4 regions of the Janthinobacterium sp. NKUCC08_JDC genome follow, and region 4 is predicted to be linked to each of the others. Evidence: predicted binding sites of a transcription regulator. Region 4 holds the regulator's gene; each other region holds the start of a gene.
The links. Region 4 encodes FNR, which switches genes on or off when oxygen is low (the NO sensors DNR and NnrR bind a similar motif). Its sites were predicted from a motif close to TTGATNNNNATCAA; they were not measured.

Region 1 (3,842 bases), on a different contig from region 4:
GAGCATGCCTGCGCCGGTGGTCGGGTCTGGATGGCCGCCACCCGCATAGGCGACGGTGGTGCGGTTCGTGCTTTCCGTGCGCGCGTAGCCCAGATGCATATTCCAGTTGCCGGGCAGACGCTGGTCCAGCGACGTGAACAGCGTGTGCTGCTTGTTGGCCCAGGTGCTCCATGGCGTCGTGAAACTGGTGTTGCGCGGCAAGTTCGCCAGGCTGCCATCCGCATTCCAGTAAGGCACGGCACCCCAGGTGGCGCCCGTGGGCTTGTTGTCCTGGAAGTCGACGCCGGCCGTCAGCAAGGTGCCGGGGCGCAAGTCCGCCTCGACGATGACCATGCCGACCGTCTTGTGTTCGTGATACATGTCCAGGTAGGAATCGCGTTTTTGCCAGGCCAGGGCCGTGCGCGCCCGCACGCTGCCCTCCGCGTTCAGCGGCGTGGACAGGTCGGCTTCGAAGCGCTGGTCGTCCCAGCGGCCCATGATGAGGCCGGCGCTGACCTGGAATTCCTTCGTGGGCCGCTTGCGTATCATGTTGATGGTGGCCGACGGATCGCCCGTGCCGCCCATCAAGCCGGTGGCGCCGCGCACGACTTCGATACGGTCATACAGGATCGTGTCTTGCAGCGGCGCATTGCCGCCGCGCGCCATGCCGTCGATCTGGAGATTGTTGATGCCGAAGCCGCGCGCATAAAACCGCGTGCGCTCCGTGTCGTTCTGGCCCACCTGGATGCCCGTCGTCTGCGCCAGCGCCTGGTCCAGCCGCACGGCGCCCAGGTCGTCGAGCAACTGGCGTGTGATGACGCTGACCGATTGCGGCGTCTCGCGCAAGGTCAGCTCCATGCGCGTGGCGCTACGTGCTTCGCCTGCCGTGTACGACTGCGTGCCTTCCGTCGTCGCCGTCGACTGGCCCAGTACGGTGACGGCCGGCATGGTGACGTCGGCCGCGGCCGCGGCCGCGTCGGCGGCCTGTGCGGGCAAAACCACGCCGGCGGCAAGGCTCAGCAAGCTGATGTGTAACAGATGGGGGCGCAAGGCGGGCTGGCGCGAAGAAGAGGAGACTGTCGTTGATTGCATCATTTTCCTGGAATATTTTTAGTCGTGAGTGTTCCTATCTCGTCTGGCGAGGTGCGCAGTAGCTGGGGGGATGGCGTGACGCTGGCCCGTGGTCTGGCTTGGATAGCAGTTCCACCGCAAGGCCCGGCGCGGACGGGCAGTGGAAAGGAAGGGCGCGCGATTCCCTTCAATTTCGTGAATGGGAATCATTATCAATATAGGTGGTATTTGCCAAATAATCAAGCGTGCGCACCAAAACTGTGCAGAAGCCCATGGCGGCGTAAGGTCTGGCCTTCTGCGATAATGCAGGCGCTGACAAAATATTTTCCTCATTGAAAGAAATGCATGCGTACATGGATCGCTTGTGCTGGATGGTTGTGTGTCGTGTCGCTGGGCCAGGCCCAGGAACACGCGACGCCGCTGGCTGTTCCCGCGCCGCTGCAGAGCGCCAGCGTGCCGCCCGCCACCGATACCATGCCAGCACCTCTTGCGCCGGTCACGCCCGCCGCGCCAGTGGAAGAGGCGCTGCCACCGCAAACGGTGACGATCACGGCCAGCAGCGACGCCAAGGCGCCACGCGTGCGCTTCACGGCTTACCGCGAAAGTTATCTGACGGCCAGGAAAGTGTGGCAAGTGTCGAGCGGCAGCGTGGTCATGGCCCTGCGCCTGATTCCTGCCAAGCTGAGCGCCACCATCGACGACGTGCGCGTAGCCTTGCAAGGCAATGGCGCGCCCATGCCGATCAAGGTGTCTGACGGCGGCGTGTTTGTCGTGCCGCTCAACGACGATATCGCCGCGCAAGATGGCACTTTCCTGGTGAACAAGGGCAGGGGTGAGCTGACGGCGAATATCGTCCTGCAGCCCGCCGTGGCGCGCGATGCGTGGAACGTCACGCGCGTGGGGCAAGTCTTGCACGACGCCCGGCGCGCCGTGCGGGCCATCACCCCGTGGTACAAGCGGCCGTTCGCCAGCGACGTGCAATCGCTGGCCTTTTGCGCGGCCGAGCGGGGCAGCGCCTTGCAGTTGATGGATGGAGAACAGCTGATCGCCACCTTGCCCATGAACGAGGCGGCCGTCAACGACATCAACCAGCCCGTGTTTTGCAAGATTTTCGACGGCGAAGACAAATACCCGGGACACTACCGCGTGGTCATGCCCGAGCAGGCGACGGTGCTGCTGCTGTAGCGTCTAATTGGGCTGGCGCTGCACCAGTTCCAGCGCCGCCGCCAGGGCCAGGTCCATGGTGGCCTGGTGGAAGATCAACCATTGCGGCAACAGCGACAGCGCATGGCGTCCCTGTTCCAGGTCGCCTTCATCGACGGCGGCCCAGGCATGGTGCAAGCCGCTGAGCACGCGCGCATGCTGTTCGCGGTGGTTGGCCAGCGAGGGAAAGGCGATTTCTTCCATCAAATCCTCTTCCTCGCGGAAATCGCGTTCGACGGCCGCAATCAGCTCGCGAAACGCCACGCTGAAATGCTGGTCGCCCAATTGCTGCAGCCGCGCCAGCTCCTGAAACAGCGCCTCATGCGCCTCGTCGATGACGGGAACACCCAGCGCCATCTCATCCTTCCAATGCGATTTACCCATGCCGATGCTCCCGGTTAAGTCCGTCGCGGTGCGAAGCGGACTGTTCCAGTGTGGGCGCAGCCACGCTTCAAATCCATGACCTGGATCAAAAATATGCTGAAGAGGGGAGGGGGGGGCACTGAGAAATGAAGGAAAACGGGGAACAAATCCCCATCCGCAATAAAGCGGTTTTCCTCAATGCGACGTGTTACCGAGCGCGTATTATTGCTTGGGCCAATGGCTCCACATGGCATGCGCATCGACATTGGGCACCTGCAACTGCTGTCCGGCTGATAGCTGCATCGTATCCCTCAACACGAGGGGCGCAAGCATCAGGGCCGACAGGGCAAGGCAGGCCAGCACTTTGAGCGTCAACATGGTCGTCTCCCGGTGTCCCGGCGGCGGCGCGGGGATGCGGTGCCTGCCGGTCACTTCCATATGTACTACCATGCTTGCAGTTTAGTTCACCTGGTCGTAACTTCAACTTATTGCTGTGATGCACTGCACCAGTTCGCCTGCTCCCAAGGGCCTATTTGGCCTTGCGGCTGCGCCGTGGCTTGCTTGCGGGCGGCAGGAAGGAATCGAACCACACTTGCGTCAACTGCCGCGTATTTTTCGCCGCCTCGCGCTTGACGGCGGCCGTGGCGTGGCCGCGCGCCGTGTTGGCGATGCGGTTGGCGGCGCTCAGGTACATGCTCATCCAGGGATTTTTCATGGCTAGCCTCTCAGGCAGTGGGTGGGAATGACTCCACTCTAGTGCGATGGCTGGTGCTGACCGTGCGCCTGCCCACATAGCCGGGCGGCGCGGGCGGCAGCCTGATCTAAGTCAATACACGTCGCGGCGGTAGCGTCCGGCCGCCAGCAGGGCGTCGAGGCCCTCCTGGCCCAGCACTTCTTGCAGTACAGCATCGATTCCTGCCGCCATGCCTTGCAGGCTGCCGCATACGTAGACGATGGCGCCTTGCGCCAGCCACTCGCGCAACTCTTCAGCGTTGGCGCGCAGGCGGTCTTGCACGTATTCCCGGGTTTCGCCATCGCGCGAAAAGACCCTGTCCAGGCGCGCCAGGTGGCCAGCGTCGAGCCAGCCTTGCAACTCTTCGCCGCAGACGCTGTCAAAAGCTTGCTGGCGCTCGCCGAACAGCAGCCAGTTGTGGGCTAGCCCCGCCCGGTGGCGCGCGCGCAAGTGGGCACGCAGGCCGGCCAGGCCGGAACCGTTGCCGATATAA
Region 2 (3,842 bases), on a different contig from region 4:
GACCAGAGGAGACCAAGATGCGTATCGAACCGTATTTGCAATTCAATGGAAACTGCGCGCAAGCGCTCGAATACTACCGCCAGCACCTGCATGGCACGGACCTGTGCCTGATGCCATTCCGGGGCACGCCGGGCCAGGAGCAAGTCAAGGAAGACTGGTATGACAAGATCATGCACGGCTCCGTGCAGCTGGGTCCCACCATGCTGATGGGTTCGGACGGCGGCTGTACCGAGGATGGCGCCAAGGGCATGCACGGCAGCTCGATCTGCCTGACCGTCGATACGCCGGAAGAGGCGGAACGGGCCTTCGACGCGCTGGCGCGTGACGGCACCATCCAGATGCCCATGGAAGAAACGTTCTGGGCCAAGCGCTTCGGCATGCTGAAAGACCAGTTCGGCGTCGCCTGGATGGTCAACTGCCTGAAAGAGCCAGCATAGAACGGCCGCTGCCAGCCTGCGCCGCATCAAACGCGGCGCGGGTGGTAGCGCAAGCAGAGCCGCCAATCTTGGACTACCATGATGGAAGTAACCTCTACCGGGTGATGGCCATGAATGGATTGCCGCAAGACCAGTTGCAGCGCCTGCAGGGCGTGCTGGAGCAACGCAAGCTGGCGTTGCTGGAACAGATCGAGAACGAAGCGGCCGAAGCGGACGCGCGCGCCTCCTTGCTCAATGAAATCGAAGCCTCGCCGGCAGACAACGCCAGCGTGCGCACCTTGAACGCCCTCGTCAGCGAAGCGGCCGAACACAACCTGGCGCAGCTGGCCATCATCAAGCACGCGCTGGCCAAGTTTGCCGATGGCAGCTACGGCCTGTGCGACAACTGCGGCGAAGCCATCGGCCTGTCGCGCCTGAACGCCCGCCCCGAAGCACGGCTGTGCATCGATTGCCAGACGCGGCTGGAAAAAGCCCGGCGCCCGGTACCATAACGGCTGCATGACTGCGCAACAACAAAGGGCAAGGCATCGCTGCCCTACCCTTGTTTTCCAGCGTGACTGCCATTGCCTGCCGTCCGCCGCCAGCGTCTGTGCGCCAGCTGGGTGGACGGGTCTCCTCTACTGCCATTGCCTCTGTGCAAGCTGTACGCTTGCTTAACTCATGTGCTGTCCGCCATTGATGGCGATGTTCGCGCCCGTGACAAACGCGGCCTCGTCCGACGCCAGGTAAGCGACCAGGGCCGCCACTTCGTCCGGCTCGCCCAGGCGGCCCAGGGGAATTTGCGGCAGGATCTTCGTTTCCATGATATCGGCGGGCACGGCCGTCACCATCTGCGTGCGCAGGTAGCCGGGCGAGACCGTGTTGACGGTGATGCCGTGGCGCGCCACTTCCAGCGCCAGCGCCTTGCTGAAGCCATGCACGCCCGCCTTGGCGGCCGCATAGTTGCACTGGCCAAACGCGCCCTTCTGGCCATTGACGGACGAGATATTGATGATGCGGCCCCAGCGGTTGGCCAGCATCGGTTCGAGCACCTGCTTGCTCATGTTGAACAGGCTGTCGAGATTGGTGCGCATGACCTCGGACCAGTGCGGCAACTCCATCTTGCGCATGCTCTGGTCGCGCGTGATGCCGGCGTTGTTGACGAGCACGTCGATGCGGCCGAACTGCGCCAGCACGCTGGACACGGCTACGCTGCAGGCATCGAAATCGCTCACGTCGATGGACAGCGGATGAAAGTAATACTGCTGCGCCTGCTGCTCGTCGAGCCAGCTTGCCACCCGCGCATTGCCCGGCGTATGCGCGGCCACAACGGCAAAGCCCGCCCCATGCAGGCGGCGGCACAAGGCCGTGCCCAGGCCGCCCATGCCGCCCGTGACCAGCGCTACCTTTTGTTCCTTCATGACTGTCTCTCCCCGCTTGTTATGGTTGTTCTGCGTGGCACCAAGTGTAGGAGCAGTTTTTATTGCCAGCCTTGCGCCAGATCAAGTGCTCAGCCTGATGCAGTCGTGCGCGGCCGGCACCCCGGACTGTGCCAGAATGGCCGCTACTGCAAAGCGAGAGGACAAGCCATGACGTACAAGACCGTATTGCTCCACATCGACGACAGCGCCGGGCGCGCCGCCCGCATCGAAGCGGCGGCCAGCATCGCCCAGGCTTGCGGCGGCCACCTGACGGGTGTGGCGCTGACGGGCGTGTCGCGCCTGCTGTACCAGAACCAGCCCGACCTCGATGCCGACCCGAACCTGAGCTTGCACCTGAACTTCCTGCGCGACCGGGCCACGCGCGCCCTCGACGGTTTCGAGGCGCAAGTGCGCGCGGCCGGCGTCGCCTCGTTCGAACAGCGCGTGCTCGACGACGAGGCGGCGGGCGGCATCAGCCTGCTGGCCCGCTACGCGGACCTGGTCGTCATCAGCCAATACAATGCCAAGGATAAGTCGCCGTCCGTGATGCGCGACTTTCCCGCCTACGTGCTGCTGCATTCGGGACGTCCCGTGCTGATCGTGCCGTATGCGCCGCCGCTGCCCCTGCTGGCGCCGCCGGCGGCCGCGCGCAATGTACTCATATCCTGGAACGCCAGCAAGGAAGCGAGCCGCGCCGTGAGCGCCGCCCTGCCCCTGCTGCAGCGCGCCGGCCAAGTCCACGTGGCCATCTTCGACGCCCAGGTGCATGCCGCCGAGCACGGCGAACAGCCGGGTGCGGAACTGACGCAATACCTGGCGCGCCACGGCGTGGAAGCGCGGCTGCATTTGCTCGATGGCGGTGGCGTGCGGCGCGGCGATATCGGCGAAGCGCTGCTGTCGCAGGCGGCCGACCTGTCGGCCGACTTGCTGGTGATGGGGGCGTATGGCCATTCGCGCCTGCGCGAAACCATCCTCGGTGGCGTCACGCGCACGATTCTGCAAAGCATGACGATCCCCGTGCTGATGGCGCACTAGGGCGTATTGAAAGCGGCGGGCTAGCCGCCCTGCCAGGGCTGGCTGCGGATCTTCGCCACCTGGCGCTGCGCCAGCCACTGCCACAGCTGCAGCGCGTCGTCCTGCGGCAGGGCCGACATGTGGCGCGGACTGGCCAGGGCGATTTCGCAATCGCGGTCCGACCATTCCTCGAAAGTGACTTCGCCTCCGCTAGCGACCTCGACCTGATACATCAAGCCATCGTCGTAACCAAAACGCAACAGGACGGCGGCCGGGCTGCCATCCTGCGCCACGGCGCCGCCGCGGTAGACCTCGGCCAGCGCATCGGCCAGCTGTGCCGGCGAGGGCGCGCAGATGTCGCGCCCATCGGCCCGTGTCAGAATGAACCATGCCTGTGTCATGACGCGACCTCCTATTCATACCCGTTAGCATGCGAGGCAAGTACTACAGGCAGTCACCTTGGTCCAGTGTCACTTCGGGCGCGCGGAAACTATCCCTGTCGGCATTGTTTACCAATAATTACGAATACTAACAAGGATCATACCTAAATTTCATGCAGCGCGGAATTTATGCATATTCCGCGGCTGGCGCGCCGATTCACGCCACCAGTACGGGTATGCTGAGCGGATCGAAATCCAGCCAGTCGCCATTGGCGATCGTGCCTTCCGCTTCCTCAATGTGCTCGGCGCCGAGACGGTGCAAGGTCTCGAGCGCCCGTTCGCGCTCGTCGGGGCCACCGAGCGCGACGGCGATCAGCATGCCCGGATGGCGGGGCTGGCGGCGGTTTTCGCCATTACCCTCGCCATTTGCTTCGGGTTCGCCCGCGTCTTTCATTTTATTGAAACTGTAGAGCGAACCCACATGGGCGCCCACGAGCGCCCCCACCACCGGGCCCAGCGGCCCCGTCGCCAGGGTGGTGGCCGCGCCGATGCCCGCACCGACGGCGGCCCCGACGGCCGCGCCTTCCACTACGCCTTCCGGCGTTTCCTTG
Region 3 (3,842 bases), on a different contig from region 4:
GCAGCACGTCATTGCCCCGCTCGCGCAGCGGCGGAATCGGCACGGGATACACGGATAAACGGTGGTACAGGTCGGCGCGGAACGAGCCGTCGCGCACGTGTTCGCGCAGGCTGCGGTTGGTGGCGGCGATCACGCGCACGTTGACCCGGCGCGGCCGGTCCGCGCCCAGGCGCTGGATTTCGCCATTTTGCAAGGTGCGCAGCAGCTTGGCCTGTATCGACAATGGCAATTCCCCCACTTCATCGAGAAACAGGGTGCCCCCTTCGGCCGCCTCGAAGCGCCCGGGCCGGTCGCTGACGGCGCCGGAAAACGCACCGCGCACATGGCCAAACAATTCGCTTTCGGCCAGGGACTCGGGCAAGGCCGCGCAATTGACGTGGATCAAAGGCTTGCCCGCGCGGCGCGACAGCCGGTGCAGGCGGTGCGCGCACAATTCCTTGCCGACGCCCGTCTCTCCCAGCAGCAGCACGGGCAGTTCGGAATCGGCGACCACCTGCAATTCGTGCAGCAAGTGCGTGATGGCGCTGCTCTGGCCCACGAAATCGTGTTCCTCGCGCGGCGCTTGGGCATCGGCCAGCATGGCGCCGCCCGACAGGCGCAAGGCGCGGATTTCCGTCTCCAGGCGCGTCACGCGCACGGCCGCTTCGATGGCGCAGGCCAGTTCGCCCAGGTCGCGCTGTGCCTGCGTATCGAAGGTGCCCACCTGCAGCGCGTCGAGCGTGATCACGCCCCAGCGTTCGCCTTCCAGGTCCAGCGCCATGCCCATGCAGTCATGCACGGGCAGCGGCTCGCCGGCCCGCTCGGCGATCAGGCCATCGTAGGGATCGGGCAGCGAGCTGTCGTGATGGAAGCACAGCACGCCGCGCCGCTGCAGGATGGCGGCCAGGCGCGGATGGCCGGCGACGGCGAAGCGGCGTCCCAGCGCGTCGTTGGCCAGGCCGGCCATCGCCACGGGGCGCAGATGCTCGCCATCGATTTTCAGCAAGGCCACGGCCTCGCAGCCGAAGTGGGCGCGCAGGCTGCCGACGAGGCGCTGCAGGCGCACGGCCACGGGCAGGTCGGCGACCAGGTCGGTGAGTAACAGCAGGTGGGTGGCAGTGGTGGTCATAAGTACCATGCAGGGTACAACGGACCATGCTTGAACAGGGTCATATCGACCCTGCATTTTTCAAATCGTTGATTTAAAACAAGTTTTTCCTGGCACACGGATTGCCTAGGTAAGAGTGCCGAACCGGCATACAAGACCAAGGAAAGCTTGATGAAAACGACTCCCTCCCTCCGCGCCATTGCCGCCGCCGTCTGCGTACTGGCCATGCCCCTGTCCGTGCAAGCCCAGGTGAGCCTCCCTGCCAGCGCCGCCGCCACCGCCGCCAAACCGGCCGCCGCCGCGGTCAAGCGCTATGAACTGCAAACCAATATCGTCGACGGCAAGATGGTGTTCATCGACGCCAAGGGCCAGGTCAACCCCGTGCTGTCGGCCAAGGTGGGCGACACGGTGGAACTGGTGCTGAAAAGCGGCGAAGGCGCCGAGCACGATCTGCTGATCCCGGAACTGAACGTCGCATCGGCCAAGTTCAGCGCCAACAGCGGCAGCACCACCGTGCGCTTCAAGGTCACGCGCGCCGGCACGTTCACCTATTACTGCTCGATCCCCGGCCACCGCCAGATCGGCATGGAAGGCAAGCTGGAAGTGAGCGGCACTTCGCTGGCCGAGACGGCGGCACCGAAGGCCGCTGGCGCCGGCAGCGCTGCCAGCGAATCGAGCCAGGCCGCCGCGCTGGCCCTGTACACGCCCGCGCCATCGCCGATGCGCGGTCCCGATCCCTCGGCCGTCAGCGTGGCGGCCAATCCGGCCTCCGTGCCGACCGCCATCGGCGCGCGCGCGCCGCAAACCCTGAAATACCGGATGGAGACGGTGGAATTGCCGGGCAAGCTCGATGACGGCACCAGTTTTACCTACTGGACCTTCAACCGGCAAGTGCCCGGCCCCATGCTGCGCGCGAAGGTGGGCGACACGGTGGAGCTGACCCTGTTCAACGCCAAGGACAGCAAGATGATCCACTCGATCGACCTGCACGCCGTGACGGGCGGCCATGGCGGCGGACAGCACACGCAGGTGGCGCCAGGGCAGGAAAAAACCGTCACTTTCAAGGCGCTCAATCCGGGCCTGTATGTGTACCACTGCGCCACGCCGCTGGTGCCGCAGCATATCGCGGCCGGCATGTACGGCATGATCCTGGTCGAACCGGAAGGCGGCCTGTCAAAAGTCGACCGCGAGTATTACGTGATGCAGGGCGAGATGTACACGGGCCGTCCGCATGGCGCACCCGTGCACCAGGAAGCGAACCTGGAAAAAATGGCCAATGAGCTGCCCGACTACTACGTCTTCAACGGCGAAGTGGGCGCCCTGAGCAAGACGCACAAACTGCAGGCGAAAGTCGGCGAGACGGTGCGCATCTATTTCGGCGTCGGCGGCCCGAACAAGATTTCATCGTTCCACATCATCGGCGAGATCTTCGACAAGGTGTACAGCGAAGGCTCGATCAGCAGCCCGAAACACGACGTGCAAACGACGCTTGTGGCACCGGGCGGCGCGACCATCGTCGAACTCAAGGTACAGCATCCTGGCAGCTATCTGCTGGTCGACCATGCGCTGTCGCGCGCCGGCAAGGGCGCCGTGGGCGTGCTGGAAGTGACTGGCGAACCCGTGCCCGGCGTCTACCACGCCGGCGCCCGTCAATAAACCCCATTCATCCTCAAGGAACCATTATGGAAATGATCGACCAATCCCTGGGCCAGCTGGCCCGCCGCATCCCCGGCGCCACGCGCCTGTTCGATGCGCACCGCCTGGATTTCTGCTGCGGCGGCAACAAGACCCTGCGCGCGGCGGCCGAAGCGGCCGGCGTGGACACGGCGCCCATCGTCAAGGAACTGCAAGTGCTGGCAGAACGGACTGACGCCAGCGGCGAGCGTGACTGGCAGGAAGCCTCGGCCACCGAGCTGGTGGAACACATCCTGTCGCGCTACCACGCCGTGCACCGCGAGCAGCTGCCCGAGCTGATACGCCTGGCGCGCAAGGTCGAGCAGGTGCATGGCGACCGCGCCGACTGTCCGCACGGGCTGGCGGAACACCTGTCGGCCATGGCGCAGGAACTGGAAAGCCATATGCGCAAGGAAGAAGACGTGCTGTTCCCCATGATCGTGCGCGGCCAGGGCCCACGGGCCGGCGCGCCCATCAACGTGATGCGCATGGAGCACGACGACCATGGCGTGGCCTTGCGCGCGATGGAGGAAATGACGAACGACATCACCGCGCCGGCCGGCGCCTGCACCACCTGGCGCGCGCTGTACACGGGCTTGCGCACCTTCCGCGAAGACCTGATGGCGCACATCCATACTGAAAACAATATCCTGTTCGAGCGCTTTGCGCCGGCCGTGGTGCACTGACAAAGGAAAGACCCATGGGTCCCTACAAAAAACTCTGGTTCACCCTGATCGGTGTGCTGATCGTGACGTTTTCGCTGCTCGGCTACTACGGCGCCGAAGTGTACCGGCAGGCGCCGCCCATCCCCGCGCAGGTGCTGGCGCAGGATGGCCGGCAACTGTTCGACCGCGAGGGCATCCTCGACGGCCAGACGGCCTGGCAATCGGTTGGCGGCATGCAGCTCGGCTCCATCTGGGGCCACGGCGCCTACCAGGCGCCCGACTGGACGGCCGACTGGCTGCACCGCGAACTGACGGCCTGGCTGGAACTGGCCGCGCAAGAGCAGCATGGCAAGGCGTACGCGGCCCTCGACGGCCCCGCGCAGGCGGCGCTGCGCGAAGCGCTCAAGCTTGAATAC
Region 4 (3,842 bases):
CAGGCGCACCAGCGGCGACAGCAGGCGCACGGTGACCCAGCCCAGAACAAATGCGGCCAGCAGCGAAGCGAGGATGCTCCACAGCACCAGCCGGTACAGGACGCCATCGAACGGTTCGAAGGCGTCCGCGACGGGCAGCGAGGTAGCCAGCAGCCAGTTCACCGATTTCAAACGCTTGAAGCTGTTGACGGCCGTGATGCCGCGGCTGTTGGTGCTGACCATGCTGCCTTCGCCATCTTCCTTCAGCAGCTGGGTGGTCGTCAGGTTGGCGCTCGGCTGGCGCGGCTGCAGCAAGCGGCTGGTATCGGGATGCAGCACGTAGCGCGGCACGGCGCCGCGCGTGAGGATGAAGTAATAGCCGCTCTTGCCGATCTTTTCCGAGCGCAGGCGTCCCAGCAGGTTGTCCTTGTACAGGCGCAGCACGCCGATCACCACGCCGGCCACCTGGCCATCGGCGGCCAGCACGGGCGCGACCATCTGCACGATGGGCATGCCGCTCGACTTGCCGAGCATCGGCTCGGTGATCATGGGCTGGCGCGTGCGCAGCACGGTCTGGAAATACTCGCGCTCGGCAACGTTGATGCCCGTGCGCCCCGCCACTTCCGGCATGTCGGCCACGACGGCGCCCTGCGCATTAAGCACCAGCACGTCGTCGAACAGCACCAGCATCGAGCGGCGCGAATAGTATTCGCGCAATTGGGCCGGCTGGGCCATCAATTCCGGCGGCTGCTGCCTGGCCGTCAGGGTGACGATCTGCAGCAGCATGCCCAGCTTGTCGTCGAGCTCGGCAGCGGTGCGGCTGATCAGGGATGACTGCTGGCTCAGCAGTACTCGGGTGAAGTCGTCGCGCATGTGCTGCACCTGTATCATGGTGACCAGCGCGATCATGGCGATCGAGGTCAGACTGGTGGCCAGCGCGACTTTTGCTTTGATGCCGAGAGGCTTCATGATTTCCTTTTCAGTACCGGGCGGCACAGGCGGCAGATAATGCTGTTAGGAATTTTCCTATCAATACATCAAGTTGGCAAGCGGCGCCGCGCAAATGGCCCTCCCCGCATGGGCTTTTGACGATGTTGCCATATAATTAAAGTCGGAACGTCGTTTATTCGCCGAAATTGCGGTGAAATTGGCACACGGCAACCCTGTATGCAGTAAACTTGTTGTTGCATTTTCTAAAAGGTACCGACATGACTGAAGCGCTCCTCACTCCAACCTTGCCCACAGTGACCGTGGAAGCGTTGCGTGCGCGATGCTCGACCTGCAGCATGCATCAATTGTGCCTGCCGATGGGCCTCGATATGGGCGACATGGACAGGCTGGACCAGATCATCGGCCGCCGCCGCAAGATCGTGCGCGGCGCCTCGCTGTTCCGCATCGGCGACTCGTTCCAGAACCTGTACGCGATCCGGCTGGGGCACTTCAAGACGTACCAGATCAATCCGGGCGGCGAGGAGCAGGTGACGGGTTTCCAGATGGCCGGCGAACTGCTGGGCATGGACGCCATCAGCGCCGACCGCCACCACTGTAATGCGGTGGCGCTGGAAGACAGCGAAGTGTGTGAAATCCCGTTTTCCAGCCTGGAACAATTGCTGGGCAATATGCCGACCCTGCTGCGGCATTTCCACCGCATGATGAGCCAGGAAATCACGCGCGAGCAAAGCGTGATGCTGTTGCTGGGCAATATGCAGGCGACGCAGCGTTTTGCCGCCTTCATCGTCAACCTGGCGTCGCGCTATGAGGCGCGCGGCTATTCGAGCAGCAAATTCCAGCTGCGCATGTCGCGCGAGGAAATCGGCAACTACCTGGGCCTGACCATCGAGAGCGTCAGCCGCCTGCTGTCCAAATTCAAGAAGGAAGGCTGGCTGCGCGTGTCGAACCGCGAGATCGAGATCCTGCAACCAGCCAAGCTGAAAGCCATTACGGCAGGCACGGACGTCTGCAAGTAAGGCTTATAACTCTTCGTCCGCATGCAGCGCGATGCTGCGCTGCACGGGCCAGGTCCAGATGCCGGACAGGCGCCACTCGCGCTTGTCGTTTTCCACCAGCACCTGCCAGCGGCTGCGCTCGAGCATCGGCAGCGCGACCGAGAAATTGCCGGCCGCATCGGGCTGCACCAGCAGCTTGATATCTTTTTCCGGCAGGGTCGCATGCGCCAGGTGCAGCTGCAGCGGTCCCTGGTAGGCCTTGCCGAAGCTGTGCACGGAACCGCTCAGGCGCGCTTGCGCCACGTCGTACGCCAGGCTCGTCTCCATCGCCAGGTCGCTGGCGATCGTGTCGCGCTTCAAATCCTGGTTGATCGCCTTGCCCTGCTTGTAATAATCGCCCACCACCAGCGCGTCGGGCTGCGTAAACGCGATATAGCCCATGAAGCTGCCGACGACCACGGACAGGCCGGGGCCGATCATCAGCAGCCATGGCCAGCGATGCTTGTACCACGGTGCAACGGGAGGCTGCAGTTTCAGACTGTCGGACATGGTATTTCTCCTGTGTAAACGGCCAGCCCCCATGCGGGGACCGGCCTTCCTGCATTAACGCGGCACGATGAAGACCGCGCTTTCACGCACATGCAGCGACGGGTTGTCCAGCGATTGCAATTCGATCGCAATCTTGTTCGACCCCTTCTCGCCCACGCCGTGCGGCACGCGCAGGCGGATCGGCCAGCCCAGCGTTTCCGTCGGCTGCAAGGTCACTTCTTCGCGCGTCAGCAAGGTCAGGCCCGGCAAGCCGGAAGCGCTGATCTTGAAATGCTGGCTTTGCTCGGACGTGTTCATGATCTGCAGGCGGTAGACGTTTTCGATCATGCCGTCTTCCACTTCGCGTCCCATCGAACCGCGGTCGCGGATCACGTCCATTTTCAGGGGCGTGCGCAGGGCCAGCGAGGTACATACGGCGATGATGATCAGGGCCAGGATGGAAGTGTAGATCAAGACGCGGGGGCGCATGGCGCGCTGGCGTATCTGCTTCGAATTGAAGTTGTTTTCCATCGCATGGTCGGTGCTGTAGCGTATCAGGCCACGCGGCCGCTCGACCTTGTCCATCACGCTGTTGCAGGCATCGACGCAGGCGGCGCAGCCGATGCATTCATACTGCAGGCCGTTGCGGATATCGATGCCGGTCGGACACACCTGCACGCACAGGGTGCAGTCGATGCAATCGCCCAGCTTGTCGTTGTTGCCGGCCTTCTTGCTCATGGCGCCGCGTGGTTCGCCGCGCTTGGCATCGTAGGTAATGATCAGGGTGTCCTGGTCGAACATGGCGCTCTGGAAGCGCGCATAGGGACACATGTATTTGCACACCTGCTCGCGCAGCCAGCCCGCGTTGCCGTAGGTTGCCAGGCTGTAGAACAAGACCCAGAACCATTCCCAGGGACCGAAATTCAGGGTGGTCACCTCGCGCGCCAGTTCCTTGATCGGCGTGAAGTAGCCGACAAAGGTAAAGCCCGTCCACAGGGCGATGGCGCCCCACACCAGGTGCTTGGCCGTCTTCTTGAATGCCTTGCGCACGGACGGGCCTTGCTTGTCGAGGGCCATGCGCGCGCTGCGCGTGCCCTCGATGCGGCGTTCGACCCACAGGAAGATTTCCGTGTATACCGTTTGCGGGCAAGAGAACCCGCACCACACCCGCCCGGCAATGGCCGTGACGAGGAACAACAAATACGCACAGATGATCAGCAGGGCCGCCAGATAGATGAAATCCTGGGGCCACAGCACGACGCCGAAAATGTAGAACTTGCGCGTGGTCAAGTCGAACAGCAGGGCTTGCCTGCCATTCCAGGTCAACCACGGCAAGCCGTAGAACGCGAGCTGGGTAAGCCATACGCATACCCATCGCCAGGTAGCGTA

Region 1: the regulator FNR is predicted to act here: its motif matches at 2,713-2,726, upstream of KO538_RS11035 (bacteriohemerythrin).
Region 2: the regulator FNR is predicted to act here: its motif matches at 1,909-1,922, upstream of KO538_RS21820 (universal stress protein).
Region 3: the regulator FNR is predicted to act here: its motif matches at 1,177-1,190, upstream of nirK (copper-containing nitrite reductase).

The regions. Positions count from the first base shown of each region.
Region 1 is NZ_JAHKQW010000003.1:245,900-249,741, forward strand. Features, by position in the region: gene KO538_RS11025 (TonB-dependent siderophore receptor) at 1-1,071, opposite strand, end outside; gene KO538_RS11030 (hypothetical protein) at 1,396-2,235, shown strand; gene KO538_RS11035 (bacteriohemerythrin) at 2,239-2,637, opposite strand; gene KO538_RS11040 (hypothetical protein) at 2,839-2,994, opposite strand; gene KO538_RS11045 (hypothetical protein) at 3,146-3,331, opposite strand; gene KO538_RS11050 (sulfite reductase flavoprotein subunit alpha) at 3,443-3,842, opposite strand, start outside.
Region 2 is NZ_JAHKQW010000011.1:92,081-95,922, forward strand. Features, by position in the region: gene KO538_RS21805 (VOC family protein) at 18-437, shown strand; gene KO538_RS21810 (TraR/DksA family transcriptional regulator) at 548-928, shown strand; gene phbB (acetoacetyl-CoA reductase) at 1,091-1,837, opposite strand; gene KO538_RS21820 (universal stress protein) at 2,006-2,872, shown strand; gene KO538_RS21825 (hypothetical protein) at 2,893-3,252, opposite strand; gene KO538_RS21830 (glycine zipper domain-containing protein) at 3,449-3,842, opposite strand, start outside.
Region 3 is NZ_JAHKQW010000002.1:349,553-353,394, reverse strand. Features, by position in the region: gene norR (nitric oxide reductase transcriptional regulator NorR) at 1-1,108, opposite strand, end outside; gene nirK (copper-containing nitrite reductase) at 1,259-2,743, shown strand; gene ytfE (iron-sulfur cluster repair protein YtfE) at 2,770-3,447, shown strand; gene KO538_RS07615 (nitric-oxide reductase large subunit) at 3,462-3,842, shown strand, end outside.
Region 4 is NZ_JAHKQW010000004.1:378,173-382,014, forward strand. Features, by position in the region: gene KO538_RS14050 (response regulator) at 1-948, opposite strand, end outside; gene fnr (fumarate/nitrate reduction transcriptional regulator Fnr) at 1,188-1,946, shown strand; gene KO538_RS14060 (FixH family protein) at 1,950-2,474, opposite strand; gene ccoG (cytochrome c oxidase accessory protein CcoG) at 2,529-3,842, opposite strand, start outside.